DNA from 3 places in the Ochrobactrum sp. A-1 genome. Region 2 is predicted to be linked to each of the others. Evidence: predicted binding sites of a transcription regulator. Region 2 holds the regulator's gene; each other region holds the start of a gene.
What was found. The regulator PhoB, encoded in region 2, activates phosphate uptake and scavenging genes when phosphate is short. The targets are predictions, from matches to a motif close to TGTCATNNANCTGTCAT.
Positions count from the first base shown of each region.

Region 1: a site for PhoB is predicted at 3,486-3,502, ahead of MKS82_RS15975 (DUF3419 family protein). Genes of this name have one in related genera too.
Region 3: a site for PhoB is predicted at 3,244-3,260, ahead of phnF (phosphonate metabolism transcriptional regulator PhnF). Genes of this name have one in related genera too.

Region 1 covers NZ_JAKVQC010000004.1:1,332,045-1,337,622, forward strand. The annotation lists gene MKS82_RS15950 (lytic transglycosylase domain-containing protein) at 1-501, opposite strand, end outside; gene MKS82_RS15955 (N-acetylmuramoyl-L-alanine amidase) at 818-1,624, opposite strand; gene MKS82_RS15960 (J domain-containing protein) at 1,621-2,331, opposite strand; gene MKS82_RS15965 (hypothetical protein) at 2,458-2,916, opposite strand; gene MKS82_RS15970 (hypothetical protein) at 3,002-3,202, opposite strand; gene MKS82_RS15975 (DUF3419 family protein) at 3,562-4,797, shown strand; gene MKS82_RS15980 (class I SAM-dependent methyltransferase) at 4,799-5,491, shown strand; gene MKS82_RS15985 (glycoside hydrolase family 25 protein) at 5,577-5,578, shown strand, end outside.
Region 2 covers NZ_JAKVQC010000004.1:856,308-861,885, reverse strand. The annotation lists gene MKS82_RS13725 (aminopeptidase) at 1-922, opposite strand, end outside; gene MKS82_RS13720 (hypothetical protein) at 1,047-1,298, shown strand; gene MKS82_RS13715 (cell wall hydrolase) at 1,399-2,346, opposite strand; gene phoB (phosphate regulon transcriptional regulator PhoB) at 3,006-3,692, opposite strand; gene phoU (phosphate signaling complex protein PhoU) at 3,810-4,532, opposite strand; gene pstB (phosphate ABC transporter ATP-binding protein PstB) at 4,598-5,371, opposite strand; gene pstA (phosphate ABC transporter permease PstA) at 5,437-5,578, opposite strand, start outside.
Region 3 covers NZ_JAKVQC010000003.1:255,463-261,040, reverse strand. The annotation lists gene phnK (phosphonate C-P lyase system protein PhnK) at 1-34, opposite strand, end outside; gene MKS82_RS02835 (alpha-D-ribose 1-methylphosphonate 5-phosphate C-P-lyase PhnJ) at 31-909, opposite strand; gene MKS82_RS02830 (carbon-phosphorus lyase complex subunit PhnI) at 906-2,003, opposite strand; gene phnH (phosphonate C-P lyase system protein PhnH) at 2,006-2,632, opposite strand; gene phnG (phosphonate C-P lyase system protein PhnG) at 2,632-3,048, opposite strand; gene phnF (phosphonate metabolism transcriptional regulator PhnF) at 3,262-4,014, shown strand; gene MKS82_RS02810 (ArsR/SmtB family transcription factor) at 4,192-4,551, shown strand; gene arsB (ACR3 family arsenite efflux transporter) at 4,698-5,578, shown strand, end outside.

The DNA of each region.
Region 1 (5,578 bases), 480 kb from region 2:
TTTCATGCCGAACTGGATGTTCGTGGATGGCTCGTAAAGGCCCTTGGCGGAACCCGTATAACCGAGGCCGCGTGCGGTCGAGAGCTTGATCTGCATCAGGCCGATTTCACCGGCCTTGCCGCGCACGTTCGGCTGGAAATTGCTTTCGTGACGCACAACCGCATGTGCCAGCGCGGAAGGCACACCATAGGTCGATGCGTAACGGTTAATGATGTTGGAGTAGGTGCTGCCACCCTTGGCGCTACGGGCAGTCGTGTCTTTCGACTGCGCACGCTTGCCTGTGGACCCCTTGGTGGCCGGTGCCGCACGGCGGGTGACAACCGATGCCTTCTTAGGCGTTGTGGTTGGTTTTTCCGCCTCCGCAGACTTGTTCTGCTGGCGTGCCTTGAGGAGAGCTGCGAGGTTGGTCGGTTCAGTTGAAGGGGCACTCAGTGCTGGATTCAGGCCAAACGAACTCATCGCGCCGACAAGGGCGCAAACAACAACAAATTTAGTTTTCATAACCTACCGTCTTGGAACGTTTCTTTTGTCAGACCGCCCGTCTTGGGAGAGACAGTCCTGTTTTTTGATCCCGCCCGATAAGGGTTGTTAGGCCCGTGTCCGCTGGGATTGAGCGATGAAGTGCCGGGCAAATGCAGCTGAAGATTGGTTGCAAAAGTAAAATAGTCTTACAGGTTGTAACATTTGCGATTCACGCATCGACAAGCGGAACCTTTGTCAAAATCCTCCGGCAGCCACCGGGATCAATCTATTTTTTTGAAATCATTACGGAAATGCGAATCAACGCTAAATGGACAAGTTGCCCGCTCACACTTGGTCAGGCGGTAACATTTTGCAGGGAAAAAATTAGCCTGTAGAGGGTATCTATAGTAGATACATCGGCCACACCGTCCACATTTTGTGTCCGAAAATGACGCTGAAAGGCCTTAATCACGGTTTCTGTGCCTTCATCGAAGACCCCCGTGATGGCGATCTCATAGCCATAAAGTGCCAGCATGGATTGCAAGGCTTCGACAGGCTGACCGTTTTCGCCACGTGCCAGAAACCGTCCACCGCGGATCGATGTCGGCTCGATATAGTGCCCGATGCCCGCATCGTGGAGCCGCTTCCAGGGGAAGTTATGGCCAGGATCGGTCTTGCGCGACGGTGCTATATCCGAATGGGCCAGAACATTTTCCGGCTTGATGGCATAACGCTCGCATATATCGCTGCAGAGGCGGATGAGTGCATCGACCTGCGCATCCTTGAAGGGCGGATAATTTTCGAGATTGCCAGGATTGACGATCTCGATGCCGATAGAAGCGGAATTGATGTCCGTCTCGCCCTTCCAGTAGCTCTTGCCCGCATGCCAGGCGCGCGCCTTTTCCGAAACCATCTGCACGATCCGCCCATCTTCATGGACAAGATAATGCGCGGAAACTTCCATATCCGGCGATTTCAGAACCTGCACCGCCTCTTCGGCAGTCGCCAGCCCGGTATAATGGAGAATGAGAAAGGCGGGCACCTTGCCATCGCGGCGAGGACCGAAATTGGGCGACGGATCGAGCGTTACCCCGGCGAAATCGGGCTGCTCGAGCGCCAGCTCCTGCAACAATTCACTCTCGATTTCGTTCACACTGCTCATGCAGCCTCCAGATTCTTCTCAATGCTCGCCCAGGCAGCGTTTATCGCCGCCAGACGCCTGTTGGCAATGGTTATGAATTCCAGCGGCAAGCCTTCTGCGACCAGCCGGTCAGGATGATGCTCCTTAACCAGCGAACGATAGCGCTTGCGGGCCATCTCGAAGGAAACACCGCGCTCCAGCCCCAGAATGGCATAGGGATCGTCAGCACCGCGCTGAACATGCCGGATCGCGATACGATCGAAAGCAACTTCGTCATAGCCGAAAATATCAGCTACGCCCGCAAGAAAGGCCATTTCCTTTTCGTGCACATAACCATCGGCAGTGGCGATATGAAAAAGGCCGTCGAGAATGTCTTCCAGCAAATGACAATCGGTCTGCCCTTCGCTGCATAATCCGGCAAGCTGGCGCGCATAGGATTCATAGCCTGCGACGTCCTGCTTGGCGAGATCATAGAGCCGCGCGACATGCGCCGTCTCTTCCTTCGGCACGGAGAATATGTCCTGGAAGGCGCGGATTTCATCCTGGGTAACCACCCCGTCGGCCTTCGCCATTTTGGCTGAAAGCGCGATCATCGCGATGGAAAAGGCCACCCGGCGACGCGTGTCGGCATCGCCCTCGAAAACGGTGCGCACGGCTTCGATAACGCCAGTAATGGCATTCGACGCCACTGACGTTACAAACTCACCAATGCGAACCCAAATCGACATGGAACTTTTCTATAGAATTCCGAGTGAACTGAAAACCGTCCACACAGACGAAAGCCGAAAAAACAAACATTTAGAAAGAATGAGAAGGCATTGGCTTAGATTGTTGCCGTGTTCCGCAACGAACGCTTACTGCTGAGGTTCGCGTTCATCGAATGAGCGCTGTGCGACCGTAGCTGCCGCTTCTCCCGCCGTCTGCGCCTGCTGATCCGTCTGCCCCACAGATTTTGCCGCAGCGACAGCATTTGTGCGCGCACGTTCAATGGCTGCAGCTTTCTCTTCCGGGCTTACTACACCGGAACTATCGCGGAGCGATTTGACCAGATCGGGGCCTTTTTCCGTGCTGCCATTTTCTGTCGGTTTTGCAGGCTGCGATACAGCCGCAGCCCCCTGCTCGCCGCCGTTGGTTGTGGCAGCGGTCTCGTCACTTCCCTTGCCGCAGGCGGCAAGCGCAACAAGAACAATCGCAGAGATGAAAAACAGGGCGTTACGGTTCATGACAAAAGCCATAACCGAACCGAGCCTGCGTTGAAACACGGAAAACGCAGAATGCCCGTCTTTTCCCGACGTGGTTGCTTTAACGTTCATCTCAAAACCCATTGGCACGAATGGCGACCCGGAGACCGGATCGCCATCCAAATGCAGACGCATGATGCGTCACGGCTCTGCACCATTAGTTGGCAGGTGCCGTGCCCGTACCCGGCGTTGATGGTGCCGGATTGGTTGGGGCTGGCGTCGTCGTCGTGTCATTGTTCGAAGGCGCTGCCGGCGCGGATGGTGCCGGTGCGTTGCTCGTGTCATCCTTCTTGTCGTTGCAAGCTGCAAGGCCGAGAAGTGATACGGCGGCGACGGAAGCAATCAGAAACTTCTTCACGTTGGCTCTCCTTCCTAGATCAGGCTCGTTGGCCTGGTTTCAGGCATCAAATGGCAATATTGCCAAACGCCTCTCTCTGTTTTCTCCGTGCGTGACCGGTTTGTCCGGCCAATCACCTTTACGGTCGCTCATCGACACAGAAATCCTGTCGACTGGGACCGTCACACAAGAAAACGGCAACAGCGCGAAAAAGTTCTCTCAAATAGTCTTACTGGCCGTAATAAACCGACAGTATTAAAGGCGTATAGCGGCATTCATCAGGTTTAAAAATCCGCAGTTAATTCGTCACGCCCCTGTCATTGGACGATGTTTAACTTTGCGAAATCGAAGTCGGGATTCGTGCATCAGGGGAACTTTTAATGACAGAGCAAACATCAGCCGACACAATTCTCAAACGTGCCGTAACCCAGAACAGCGCCCTCTCGCGTGCGGGCTTTTCCGAAAGGTTGTTTGCCTGGCTCTTCAAAGGGCTGGTCTATCCGCAGATTTGGGAAGACCCCGAAGTCGATATGGCTGCTCTGGCCATCAAGCCGGGTCACCGCATCGTCACCATCGCGTCCGGCGGATGCAATGCCATGTCCTACCTGACCGCCGATCCGGCGCGTGTGGAGGCAGTCGACCTCAATCAGGCACATGTCGCCTTCAACCGGCTGAAACTTGCCGCGGTCAAGAACCTGCCTGACTACGATGCGTTCTACCGCTTCTATGGAAAGGCCGACGACAAGACCAATCTTGCCGCCTACAAGCGCTTCATCCGCCCGCATCTGGACGGCGAAAGCCGCGCCTATTGGGAAAAGCGCAAATGGAACGGTCGCCAGCGTATTTCCATTTTCTGGCGTGATCTCTATCGCCACGGCTTGCTCGGCGTCTTCATCGGCATGGGCCATCGCGTAGCGCGGCTCTACGGGATCGATCCGCGCGATATCTTGAAGGCACGCACGATGGAAGAACAGCGCAGTTTCTTCGACACGGCGCTCGCACCGCTCTTCGAAAAACGCATGGTGCGCTGGGCCACAGCCCGCAAATCATCCCTTTTTGGGCTGGGCATACCGCCGCAGCAATATGATGCCCTTGCCACTGCCGGAAACGGCGATATGGCGCTTGTCCTGCGCAGCCGTCTTGAGAAGCTGGCCTGCGGCTTCCCCCTTACCGACAATTACTTTGCCTGGCAGGCATTCGGGCGCGGCTATAGCGGCAATGAGGAGACTGGGCCTCTCCCGCCTTACCTGTCACGTACCAATTTCGAAATGGTACGGAAACGCGCAGATCGCATGACCGTGCAGAACGCGAGCTACACCGACTTTCTCGCTGCCAAGCCTGGCTCTTCCGTCGACCGTTACATTCTGCTGGACGCGCAGGACTGGATGAATGACGAACAGCTCAATGCTCTCTGGAGTGAAATTACCCGTACGGCAGCAGCGAATGCCCGTGTCATTTTCCGTACAGCAGCGGAACCGAGCCTGCTTCCGGGACGGGTGGCACCACAAATTCTGGACCGCTGGGAATATCAAGCGGATGAATCCCGCACCCTGCATGACCGCGACCGCTCGTCGATCTATGGTGGTTTCCATCTCTATACGCTGAAGGATGCCTGACATGTTGCGCAGCCCGTGGAGCGTTCAAGGTATCAACCATGCCAATCTCATGGATCGGGTCTATCGCCGTCAGCGGCATTTCTATGATGCTACCCGCAAGTATTATCTTCTGGGCCGGGACCCCATGATCGCGGGACTGTCCGTGCCCAAGGAGGGCACAGTTCTGGAGATCGGCTGCGGCACCGGTCGCAATCTGGTGAAAGCTGCGGAAAATTATCCGGATGCGAAACTCTTCGGCATCGATATTTCAGCAGAAATGCTGGATACAGCACGCCGGGCGGCAGAGCGCGCAGGCATTGAAGATCGCGTCCGGCTTGATCGCGCAGATGCAGCCCAGTTCGACCCTGATCGACTGTTCGGACAAACCGGCTTCGACCGGATTTTCATTTCCTATGCCGTATCGATGATCCCGCAATGGCAGTCGGTCATTCGTGAAAGCATCCGGCATCTTAATGCAGATGGGGAATTGCATATCGTCGATTTTGGAAATCAGGCCCGCCTGCCGCGCTGGTTCGGAAAGGCACTCTTCAAGTGGCTAGAATGGTTCCATGTCACGCCGCGTTGCGACTTGTTCTCGGTTTGCGATCAGTTCGCGCAGGAACGCAGTGCTGTTGTTGAAAAGCGTATTCTTTATCGTGGTTTTGCCTGGATAGCGATCATTCGTTCGACAACGTCTCCCGCTCCCAAAGATTAGCACCAAACTTGCCCGCCAGACTGGTGACGTCCGGCTTCGGATCGCGTAACCGTTAGAGGACTGATTCGCGACACGGAACCCCTTTAT
Region 2 (5,578 bases):
GCACTTCTTCACCGCGGCTTGCCTTCGCCTCGACAATTCGTCCGCCTTCAAAGCGAACCGCAATATTCTCGATCAACGTGCCTTGATGCGACAGAGGCTTGGTGCTCGTCACATAGCCTTCGACACGCAGCGCATGAGGTGTAGTGAACACTTCTTCCGTCGGAATGTTCGGATTGCAGGTGATACCATTCTTCGCCGTAGACGCGCCGCCGTGCCATTCATGACCGTCGGCAAGCCCGACCGTCAGATCGGTGCTCGGGCCCTTGAAATGCAGGGCACTATATGCCTTGCCATTCAGGAAACGGGTGCGGGTACGAAGCGCTGCATTGTGCGCCGACCAGGCGCCAATCGGATCGTCCACATCGACGCGCGAAGCCGCGAAGATCGCATCGGCCAGCTTGCGGGTCGCGATGTCCGCCGGCTCGTTCGGAAACATGAGCTTTGCCCATGCCGGATTGGGATAGGAGACGATGTTCCAGTTGATGTCGAAACCGGCGATCTTCTCGAGAGCCGGCTGATAGGCCTTCGAATTGGCCCGGTTGGCGCGTGAAACCTTGGCAGGGTCCTGGCTGGAAAGAAGCATCGGATTGTCGGCGGCGATGGCGAGACGCGCAGCGCCATCCGAATAGGCCTTCGCCATACCCTCATAAAGCCAGCTTGCCGCGCGGTCGAAACTCGCATCGGATGCGTTCTCGTAACGAGCAAGCGCCATTTCGTCATCCGCGAAGAACGGCGTTACCAGTCCGGCCCCGGCCTTGTAGGCGTGCTTGGCGATAAGGCGAACCAGCGGCAAGGCCACGACTGGCGCGGTAATGACAAGATCTTGCCCCTCGCGCAATTGCAGACCAACGCGAACGGCGACTTCCGCAAGACGTTCGAGTTTCACCGGATCGATGATTGGGTTCAACTGTTCATGAGCCATGGGTGGAAGACCTCTTTGGATGTGGAATCACCGGCAGTTTATCAGACGGCATAATTTCACCACCTTTTTTCCTGCCTTTGCGTTATAGTAAATCTGCGGTCAGTGCAGAAGAAAGCAGACAGTAATGAATAAGAAAGTGCTTATCTTGCTGGGCGTTACCGGCCTTCTGGCAGGGTGCGTGAGCATGACGCCGGAACAACGCCGTGCCGCTGACGAACAGACCTGCCGCAGCTATGGCTTCAAGGCCAATACCGACGCTTTTGCCAACTGCCTGATGCGACTGGACCTCGATCGCAGAGCTGACAGGCGTGCCTGGCAGAATCAGGTCGATTTCTACGACACCCCGATGGTGATCTATCGACCGATCTACCGCTGAGCCCCTCACTGGAAAGCGACAACAGTCAATCAGGAAATCAAAACGCCGGTCGGATTGAACCAGACCGGCGTTTCAGATTGTCCGACTGTAAGAGCGTTTCTTATAGTGGCGCTTCGGGACGGTCCTGGGACAGAAGAAGTGCGCCGATGGCGTCAGCCTGCTTCTGGCTTGCAGGAGCATAGCCGAGCGATGTCGGTTGCGGAGCCGTCGTATCGAATTGCGGCTGGTAGGAGGCCACCTGCATATGCGGTTCCTGCTGAGGTGCCGCTACGCCGCGATGACGCGCCAAGCGGTCGCCACGAGCCTGCGGACCGGCACCGACATTCTGCTCTACACTTTGAGCCTTCACAGCTTCCGCGAGCGCCACCTGAACCGTTGGCTCCGTTCCCGGATTCGGGCCCGTCTGCGGCAGTGTCACGTCATAAGACGGGTCCTGCGGAAGGGATGGTGATTGCGGTGAATAGGCCATTGCGAGATTGTATGGTTCCTGCGGGACAGGGTTTTGCAGCGAGCCGTCGCGATTGCGCTTCTCGTAGAAGGAATTTCCACCGGCTACGAGCACGTAATGCATGTTGTTGTAAGGGAATTTCAGACCCGCCGTGTGGAAGAACATGGCATTCTTCAACTTTGGATGCCGTTCTCCTTTGAGCACTGCATCGGCGGCGGCCTGAACATCCGGCAGCGCTTTGGAATTCATTTGGCGTGAAAGAACACCAGGTGCAAACTGGTTCTTCTGACCGACGACACCACAAATCGTATCCGGATAACGACCCGAAGCGAGTCGATTCATAACAACCGTGCCGACAGCCAGAAGACCGTCGGAACTTGAACGGTTGGATTCGAAGAACATCGCACGTTCAAGACAATTCTTGTCCCGTGCGGTGTAAGTGTAGGTCTTTACGCCATTGACGGACTTGACGTGGCTTGCCGCCGTCTTTTCCGAATTGGCTTTTCCCGAGGTTCCGGTCGTCGTGCAACCGGTCACCACGAAAGGCGCAACCACCAGCCCGATAAGAACGGGCAATTTCCACTTCGCGGCGCGCGTCAATGGCTCAGTCTCATGTTAGGACCCTTAACTGATCCAGTCATCCATTCAGGCGAACACATCTGGAACGATGCGCGCGAACGTCTGACTGCGGTGCAAGTCAAAGAGGACGAAGATCAAAATTACTCGCCCTACTGTCGCTCAATCGAATTCAAGGTTTTGGAATTTTTAGGCCAAAAAAAGGCGACAGGTCAAATCCCAACAATGCTGGAGACCGCTGAAAAGTCCTAAAACAATTCCGAATCGAGATCGCGAATGTGCCTACAAGCCCTTTAAATATATTAATAATTTCTTAACGAGAACTGGGAATTCAGGTAAGATATTGATTTAACGAGATTCAAACTCTCACAATACACGCCATATCCCTGCCTTAATTCGCTTTTGCTTGTACATTTTTTGCATACACATTCGTGGCGGTTCAAATGTTCTGCAGAATTTCTGTTTTCAGGCCGGTTCCGTTGCCATCCGTCAACTTTGGAAACACACTTGTAACATCGCGTGAGATGAGGCTTTTCACACTCGTTTTGGGTTATTGCAATGCGAATCGGACGAGTACGATCTCGCACCTTGCAAAGCTCGCCCTTAAACAAAAGGCGACCCGCCACAGAAACCGTAACGGGTCAGACAAGTTCAGTGCTCGAAGCCGCAGATAACGGCGTCGGTCATCCGAAAGAATAACCGGCACCCCGAACGGTGCGGATAGGATCAAGCGCGCGACCGACATTGATCGCCTTGCGCAGCCGCCCGACATGAACATCCACCGTGCGATCATCGACGTAGATGTCCGGCCCCCAGACGCCATCCAGAAGCTGGCTGCGCGAGAACACGCGCCCGGGCGACATCATGAAATACTCGAGCAGGCGGAATTCCGTCGGTCCGAGACGGACTTCCTTCTCCTTGCGGTAGACACGATGCTGCTGACGGTCGAGAACAAGATCGCCCACTTTCAGCACGTGCGAAAGAATGCTCGGGTTAGACCGGCGCAGCATCGCTTTGACGCGAGCCAGAAGCTCTGGCGTCGAAAATGGCTTCACGACATAATCGTCCGCACCGACGCTTAAGCCGCGCACGCGTTCGCTTTCTTCGCCACGCGCCGTCAGCATGATAATTGGCAGACGCTCCGTTTCCTGCCATTGGCGCAAACGACGGCAAAGCTCAATGCCCGATACGCCCGGTAGCATCCAGTCCAGGATAAGCAGATCCGGCACGTTCTCGCGCAAGGCGATTTCGGCCTCGTCGCCGCGCAGCATCGTATCGACCTGATAGCCCTCTGCCTCAAGATTGTAGCGAAGCAGCACGCTCAGCGCCTCTTCGTCTTCTACCACAGCGATTTTGGGTGCCTGTGACATCCAGTATTTCCCTATCCAAATTCGGCGGGCGGTGGATAAAATTCCCCCAATCGACCGCGTGCCGCCGCGCTATTCACTCATTCCCACCCGTCGGACCAAGGTCCGGCTGGCTGTAGTTCAGGGTTTACGTGCCTCATCCACGACAATACCGTGGCTCAGGTCTTCTTTCGGTCGTTCGGCCGGCATTTGCAGGCCGGTCACAATGTAATAGACAGTCTCCGCAATATTGGTTGCATGATCGCCAATGCGCTCGATGTTCTTCGCGCAGAACAGAAGATGCGTGCAGGCAGAAATGTTGCGCGGATCTTCCATCATGTAAGTCAGCAATTCACGAAACAGCGACGTGTACATGGCATCGATCTCGTCATCGCGGTCGCGAACGACATTGATCTGCTGCACCGAGCGCGACGCGTAGGCGTCGAGAACATCCTTGAGCTGGGTTAGCGCCAGCTCGGCCAGTGTTTCAAGCCCGCGATAGAGCTTTACCGGCTGACGCGATTCCGAAACGGCGGCAACACGCTTGGCAATATTCTTGCCCAGATCGCCGACGCGCTCCAGATCGGCGGAGATGCGGATCGATCCGATGATCTCGCGCAGGTCTACGGCCATAGGCTGACGCTTGGCGATAATCATCACGGCCTTGTCGTCAATCTCGCGCTCACTGGCATCAAGTATGAGATCGTCGGAGATAACGCGTTGTGCAAGCGCATTGTCCGCATTGACGATAGCGGCGACCGACTGCTCGACCATACGTTCCGCATGTCCGCCCATTTCGGCGATCTTATGGGTGAGAAACTTCAATTCCTCATCGTAGGAGCGAACGGTATGCTGAGACGGCATAGTAGACCTCGTAATATAAATTGCGGGGAAGCCGCACTGTCTATCTGTTTGAGCGCAGTTCCGGATTAGCCGAAGCGTCCGGTGATGTAGTCCTGCGTGCGCTTTTCGGTCGGCGCGGTGAACATGGTTTCCGTGTCACCCACTTCGACCAGATTGCCGAGGTGGAACATGGCGGTACGCTGCGAAACGCGGGCGGCCTGCTGCATGGAGTGCGTAACAATGACGATCGTATAGTTCTGACGCAGTTCGTCGATCAGCTCTTCCACCTTTGCGGTTGCAATCGGATCGAGTGCCGAGCACGGTTCATCCATGAGGATCACTTCCGGGCTCACGGCAATCGCACGTGCAATGCAGAGGCGCTGCTGCTGGCCACCAGAAAGGCCGGTGCCCGCATCGTGCAAGCGGTCCTTCACTTCCTCGAACAAACTCGCCTTCTGGAGGCTCGTCACAACGATTTCTTCCAGATCTGCCTTGGTACGGGCGAGACCATGAATGCGCGGGCCATAGGCGACATTTTCATAGATCGACTTTGGAAACGGATTCGGCTTCTGGAAAACCATGCCAACGCGGGCGCGCAGTTCGACGACATCGATCTTCGGATCGTAGATGTCTTCATTGTCGAGCGTGATCTTGCCGCCAACCTTGCAGCCTTCAATCGTGTCGTTCATGCGATTGAGCGAACGCAGGAAAGTGGACTTGCCGCAACCGGAAGGTCCGATCAGCGCCGTGACCATCTTTTCCTGGATATCCAGATCGACGTCGAACAGCGCCTGCTTCTCGCCATAAAATACGCAGACCTTGTCGCCGCGCATCTTTATGGAATTGGCGTTGGCGTTCATTTTTTCTCCTACGGCTTTTTCGAGAGATCGTTCAGTCATCAGATTCATAGCTTTCGACTCCCGTTTTACCAGCGGCGCTCGAAGCGGCGGCGCAGAATGATTGCTGCAATATTCATCACGGCAAGGAACAGAAGCAGGACAATGATAGCGCCTGACGTGCGTTCCACAAAGGCGCGTTCTGCTTCATTTGCCCACATATAGATCTGC
Region 3 (5,578 bases), on a different contig from region 2:
GGCTGTTTACTCTCAGCAGGGGTTCGTTGTTCATTCTGCTGCCTCCTTATTCGCTGCCAGATGACCGAAATGGCCGTTGGCCTGACGGTCTTCGCAAAAATCGGTGTCGGAGCAGACGAACATCGAGCCGCCACGGTCGTCCAGCACGACTTCGTCCAGATAGACGCCCTTCGCGCCGCAGAGCGCACAGGGTTCCTTGAATTTCTGCACTTCAAACGGATGGTCCTCGAAATCGAGGCTTACTACCTGCGTGTAAGGCGGGACGGCATAGATGCGCTTTTCGCGACCGGCACCGAACAATTGCAATGCCGGAGACATATGCATTTTCGGATTGTCGAATTTCGGCGTCGGCGAAGGTGCCATCACATAGCGCCCCTCGATCATCACCGGATAATCATAGGTCTTGGCGATATGGCCGTGACGCGCAATATCTTCGTAAAGCTTCACATGCATGAGGCCATATTCGGCCAGCGCGTGCATCTTGCGGGTCTCGGTTTCGCGCGGTTCAAGAAAACGCAGCGGCTCGGGGATCGGCACCTGATAGACGATCACCTGCCCTTCGGTCAGCGGATATTCCGGAATGCGGTGACGGGTCTGGATGATGGTCGCCTCGCCCGTATGGGTAGTAACGGCGACATCGGCTGTCTTCTGGAAGAAAGCGCGGATGGAGACGGCATTGGTCGTGTCGTCAGCACCCTGATCGATGACCTTCAGCACATCGTCCGGCCCGATGATCGAGGCGGTTACCTGCACGCCGCCGGTGCCCCAGCCATAAGGCATCGGCATTTCACGGCTGGCGAAAGGCACCTGATAGCCGGGAACGGCAATGGCCTTCAGGATGGCGCGGCGGATCATCCGCTTGGTCTGCTCGTCCAGATAGGCGAAGTTGTAATTGGCCAGATCGCTCATGCTGCGGCCTCTTTCATCTGGTTGTGCGCTTGGTCATATTCCGCGCGCATACGGCGGATGAGATCGAGTTCTGCCTGAAAATCCACGTAATGCGGCAGTTTCAGATGCTCAACGAAGCCGGTGGACTGCACATTGTCGGAATGGGAGATGACGAATTCCTCGTCCTGTGCGGGAGCGGTCACATCCGTATCGAACTCGCGAACACGCAGCGCACGGTCGCAGAGCGACATGGACATGGCCTTACGCTCACTCTGGCCGAACACCAGCCCATAGCCGCGTGTGAATTGCGGTGGCTGCTTGGCCGAACCTTTAAACTGATTGACCATCTGGCATTCAGTCAGTTGCACACGACCGAGCGAAACGGCAAAGCCAAGTTCGGGCACGTCGAACTCGACATCCACTTCGCCAATGCGGATTTCACCAACGAAAGGATGCGTGTTGCCATAGCCGCGTTGGGTGGAATAACCGAGCGCCAGCAGGAATCCTTCGTCGCCACGCGCCAGTGCCTGAAGGCGCAGGTCGCGTTCCATCGGAAATGTCCAGGGTTCGCGGGTCAGGTCGCCCGGTTCGTGACCTTCCGGCAGGGAACCGTCATCTTCGATCATCCCGTTGACACCGAGAATATCAGTTACACGTGGTGTCTCTTCCGGCTGAGCCTCCCGCGTTTCCGGTTCCGGCACGGCCACATCGCCGGCGAGATCGGGATCAAGAAGTCGATGTGTATAATCGAAAGTCGGCCCCAGAAGCTGGCCACCGGGCAGATCCTTATAGGTCGCCGAAATGCGGCGCTCGATCAGCATCTGGGCTGTTTCCATCGGACGGGAATAGCCAAAGCGCGGCAAGGTGGTGCGGTAGGCGCGCACCAGAAAGATTGCTTCGATCAGATCGCCACGGGACTGACGCACAGCAAGCGCGGCCAGTTCGCGATCATAGAGCGAACCTTCGGCCATGACGCGATCGACCGCCAGCGCAAGCTGCTCGACAATCTGATCGAGACGAAGTGCCGGGACCGAACGGTCACCGCGACGGCGATCATCGAGAAGACGGTGGGCATTGCGGATGGCTGTTTCACCACCCTTTACGGCAACATACATTTTCAGCCCTCCAGATTGCTTACGCGCGTTGTGCGGGGAAGCGCTGCAACAGCACCGTCGCAGACCAGAACAAGATCCACGCCAAGCGGATATTGCGCGCCGTTCTCGCGCCATTGATTGATGAAATCCTGCGGCAGACCTTCGACGTGAAGCGCTCGTTCACCATCGATACCGGGGCCTTTGAGCACAAAGCCCTGCCCGCTTGTCAGTGAGGCAACAGCGAGGACAATAGTTGTCGAACGATCAGGAAACTCGGCGTCACCCTGCGAAAATTCTGCCAGGGACGGCAGCAGCGATAGATTGCTGACCAGAGCGAATTGCGCGGCGTCTGTATTATCGACATGTGGCGCACCGGTGTGAAAAGTAAGCCAGGCGGTTGCACTTTCATCGGCAGCTATCGCTGCATCGCACCAGACCGTCGCATCATGATCGAGCAAAGTTGCTGCAATAACGCCCAGTTCAGGCGTCAGCGGCTGCGGTGGGGTGGCTGCGCGAGCCAGCGGATAGATGCGGCCGGGATTGGCCATGGCATGCATGACGGCATGGAATGCCGACTGCGCATCCGTCATCGGATCGACAAAGCCGCCCTCAAACGCGGAGGAAGTGCTGTTTACAGCAGAAGGAAGCATTAATTGTCTCCCCGGACCATTGTGAAGAAATCAACCTTGGTGGCGGCAGCTTCGCCGCGCAGCGTGGCGTCCGCGTCGTCGAGCCGCTTGCGCAAGACATTCAGCACCCGCGTCTCCACCGCATCGCGTTGGCCTTCATCCAGCCACAGCGCATCGAAAAGAGCGGCAAGGCGTGCCTTTTCCTGATCGCGACCAAGTGCATAAGAATGACCGACCGAGCCGTCGGAGAGCCGTACCGTAGCGCGCGTCACCGTTGCCTCGCCGACATTGAAGGCTGCGCCGCCGCCGCCAATGCGGCCACGCAGCATTACAAGGCCGGTTTCCGGTCCGCGCAGAACCTCGAATTCAGGCTTGTCCGACCATGCCTGCCAGAAAGCCTGCAGCTCTTCGCCACTTGCACGCGCAAGAACCGCCATGCTCGCCTGCCTTGCGGCTTGAACTGGATCTGGCGCCTTTCTGCTTTCAGTGGCGGAACCGGCTCCGCCTCCCTTCGCGCTCTGCTCCGTACCGTACATGAGCTTCCCTGCCCTTTGAGATCTTGTTGACTTGCTCTTCGGATTTGTCTAGTTATATAGACAACTATACAATACCAGAATGAATACACCCTGCCAATGACAGGACGATGACAGTTGATGACAAAGACCAGAAGAATTGAGAGAAACAGCGGTGTGGCGATCTGGCGGCAGATTGCCGACGAGATACGCGGCGACATCATGGCGGGGAAGCTTCAGTCCGGTGCGCGCATGCCTGCCGAGATGGAACTTGCCGACAGGTTTGGGGTCAATCGCCATACGGTGCGCAGCGCCATTGCCGCGCTGACGCAGGAAGGCGTGCTGCGCGCCGAGCAAGGTCGCGGCACATTTGTTGCCAATGCAAAGCGTCTGACCTACCAGATTGGACGCCGCACCCGCATTTCGCAATCGCTGGCTTCGCAGGTGCGGGAAATGCAGGGGATTCTATTGGCATCAGGCATCGAACCCGCAACTCGGGAGATCGCAGACGCACTTGAACTGCATACTGGCGATGAAGTGATCCGGCTTGAAACGATGCACAACGCCGATGGCTATCCAATTTCGATAGCGACTCACTGGATCGATGCTGTGCGCTTTCCTTCTTTTGCGCAGGATTATGCGGAAAGCGGCTCGATAACGGCTGCATTAAAAGCTGCCGGGATCGCCGATTACCTGCGAAAGTCAACTGTCATATCGGCGCGCCATGCCGACCCGGAAGACCTAAGAAACTTGAAATTGTCTCCGGGTGCCATCGTCGTGACAGCTCGTGCGGTGAACGTCGATACGGATGGAAAACCGATCCAATATTCGCTGTCACGTTTTTCGGCTGACAGGATGGAGTTTTCTATCGAGAACGACGAGAACAGCTAATCATCGAGGATGAAGTTTTCGTGGAAGCCGATAATTTCGTCCTAATATCAAAGCCCGTCAATTGGACTCATTGAGCTCTGGTTAAGCCAGTGCGGCGGCTGAGCATTTGATGTATGCGCTGGATGGCTACTCCAGATCGCATCTTGACTCACATATAATATCCATTATTCTGGATACATGGAAAGCGAAGTAGCAATCACGGCTTTGGCCGCTCTCGCCCAATCGACAAGGCTTGATACTTTTCGATTGCTGGTCAAACACGAACCTGCCGGGATACCTGCAGGCGAATTGGCGCGTATGCTGGATATACCGCAAAATACAATGTCGGCCCATCTGGCAACCCTATCGCGGGCTGGCCTCGTGAAGAGCGAGCGACAGAGCCGCTCGATCATATACCGCGCTGATCTGGATCGATTTCGCGAACTCACGCTATTCATGATCAAGGATTGTTGCGGTGGCAGCGCCGAACTCTGCGGGCCTCTTATCCAGAGCCTGACACCTTGCTGCGCACCCACGGCGACTGCAGCAACCCGATAATCACGGGCTGGTGACACCAGCTCATTCCAATGGACGTAAAATGACGGATCGGTTTCACCAGACGCCCAGGCGACTGCGCGGACAATCGCGTTCACATGAGATCAAGGCCATGACACGCAATATGCAAAGACATGTGGAGGGACTCTATGTCTGTCTTTGAAAGATATCTGACCGCCTGGGTAGCCCTATGCATTGTTGCGGGCGTAACGCTTGGGCATCTTTTCCCGACGATATTTCACGCCATCGGCTCTGCCGAAATTGCCAAGGTCAATATTCCCGTCGCCATTCTCATCTGGTTGATGATTATTCCCATGCTCTTGAAAATCGACTTCGCCGCTCTTCGGCAAGTCGGGCGACACTGGCGTGGAATTGGTGTTACGCTGTTTATCAACTGGGCTGTAAAGCCGTTCTCGATGGCACTTCTTGCATGGCTGTTTATCGGCTGGCTTTTCCGTCCGCATCTGCCCACCGATCAGGTCGACTCTTATATTGCAGGTCTCATCATCCTTGCCGCAGCACCCTGCACGGCCATGGTCTTCATATGGTCCAACCTGACAAAAGGAGAACCGCACTTCACGCTGTCCCAAGTCGCATTGAATGATGCCATCATGGTCGTAGCCTTCGCTCCGATTGTCGGGCTTTTACTCGGGCTTTCGGCAATTACGGTTCCATGGGATACGCTCGTTCTATCCGTTGTCCTCTATATCGTCATTCCGGTTATCCTCGCGCAGGTTCTTCGGCGCAGCCTTCTGGCAACTGGCGGACAAAGCGCGCTCAATACGCTGTTGAAAGCTTTGCAACCGCTTTCCCTGGTCGCGCTCCTGGCTACTCTCGTCCTGCTTTTCGGCTTTCAGGGCGAGCAGATCATCGCCCAGCCGCTCATTATCGCGATGCTTGCAGTACCGATCCTCATTCAGGTCTATTTCAATTCGGGGCTGGCCTATCTACTCAACCGCCTCTCTGGCGAGAAGCATAGTGTTGCCGGACCATCGGCCTTGATCGGCGCGTCGAATTTCTTTGAACTGGC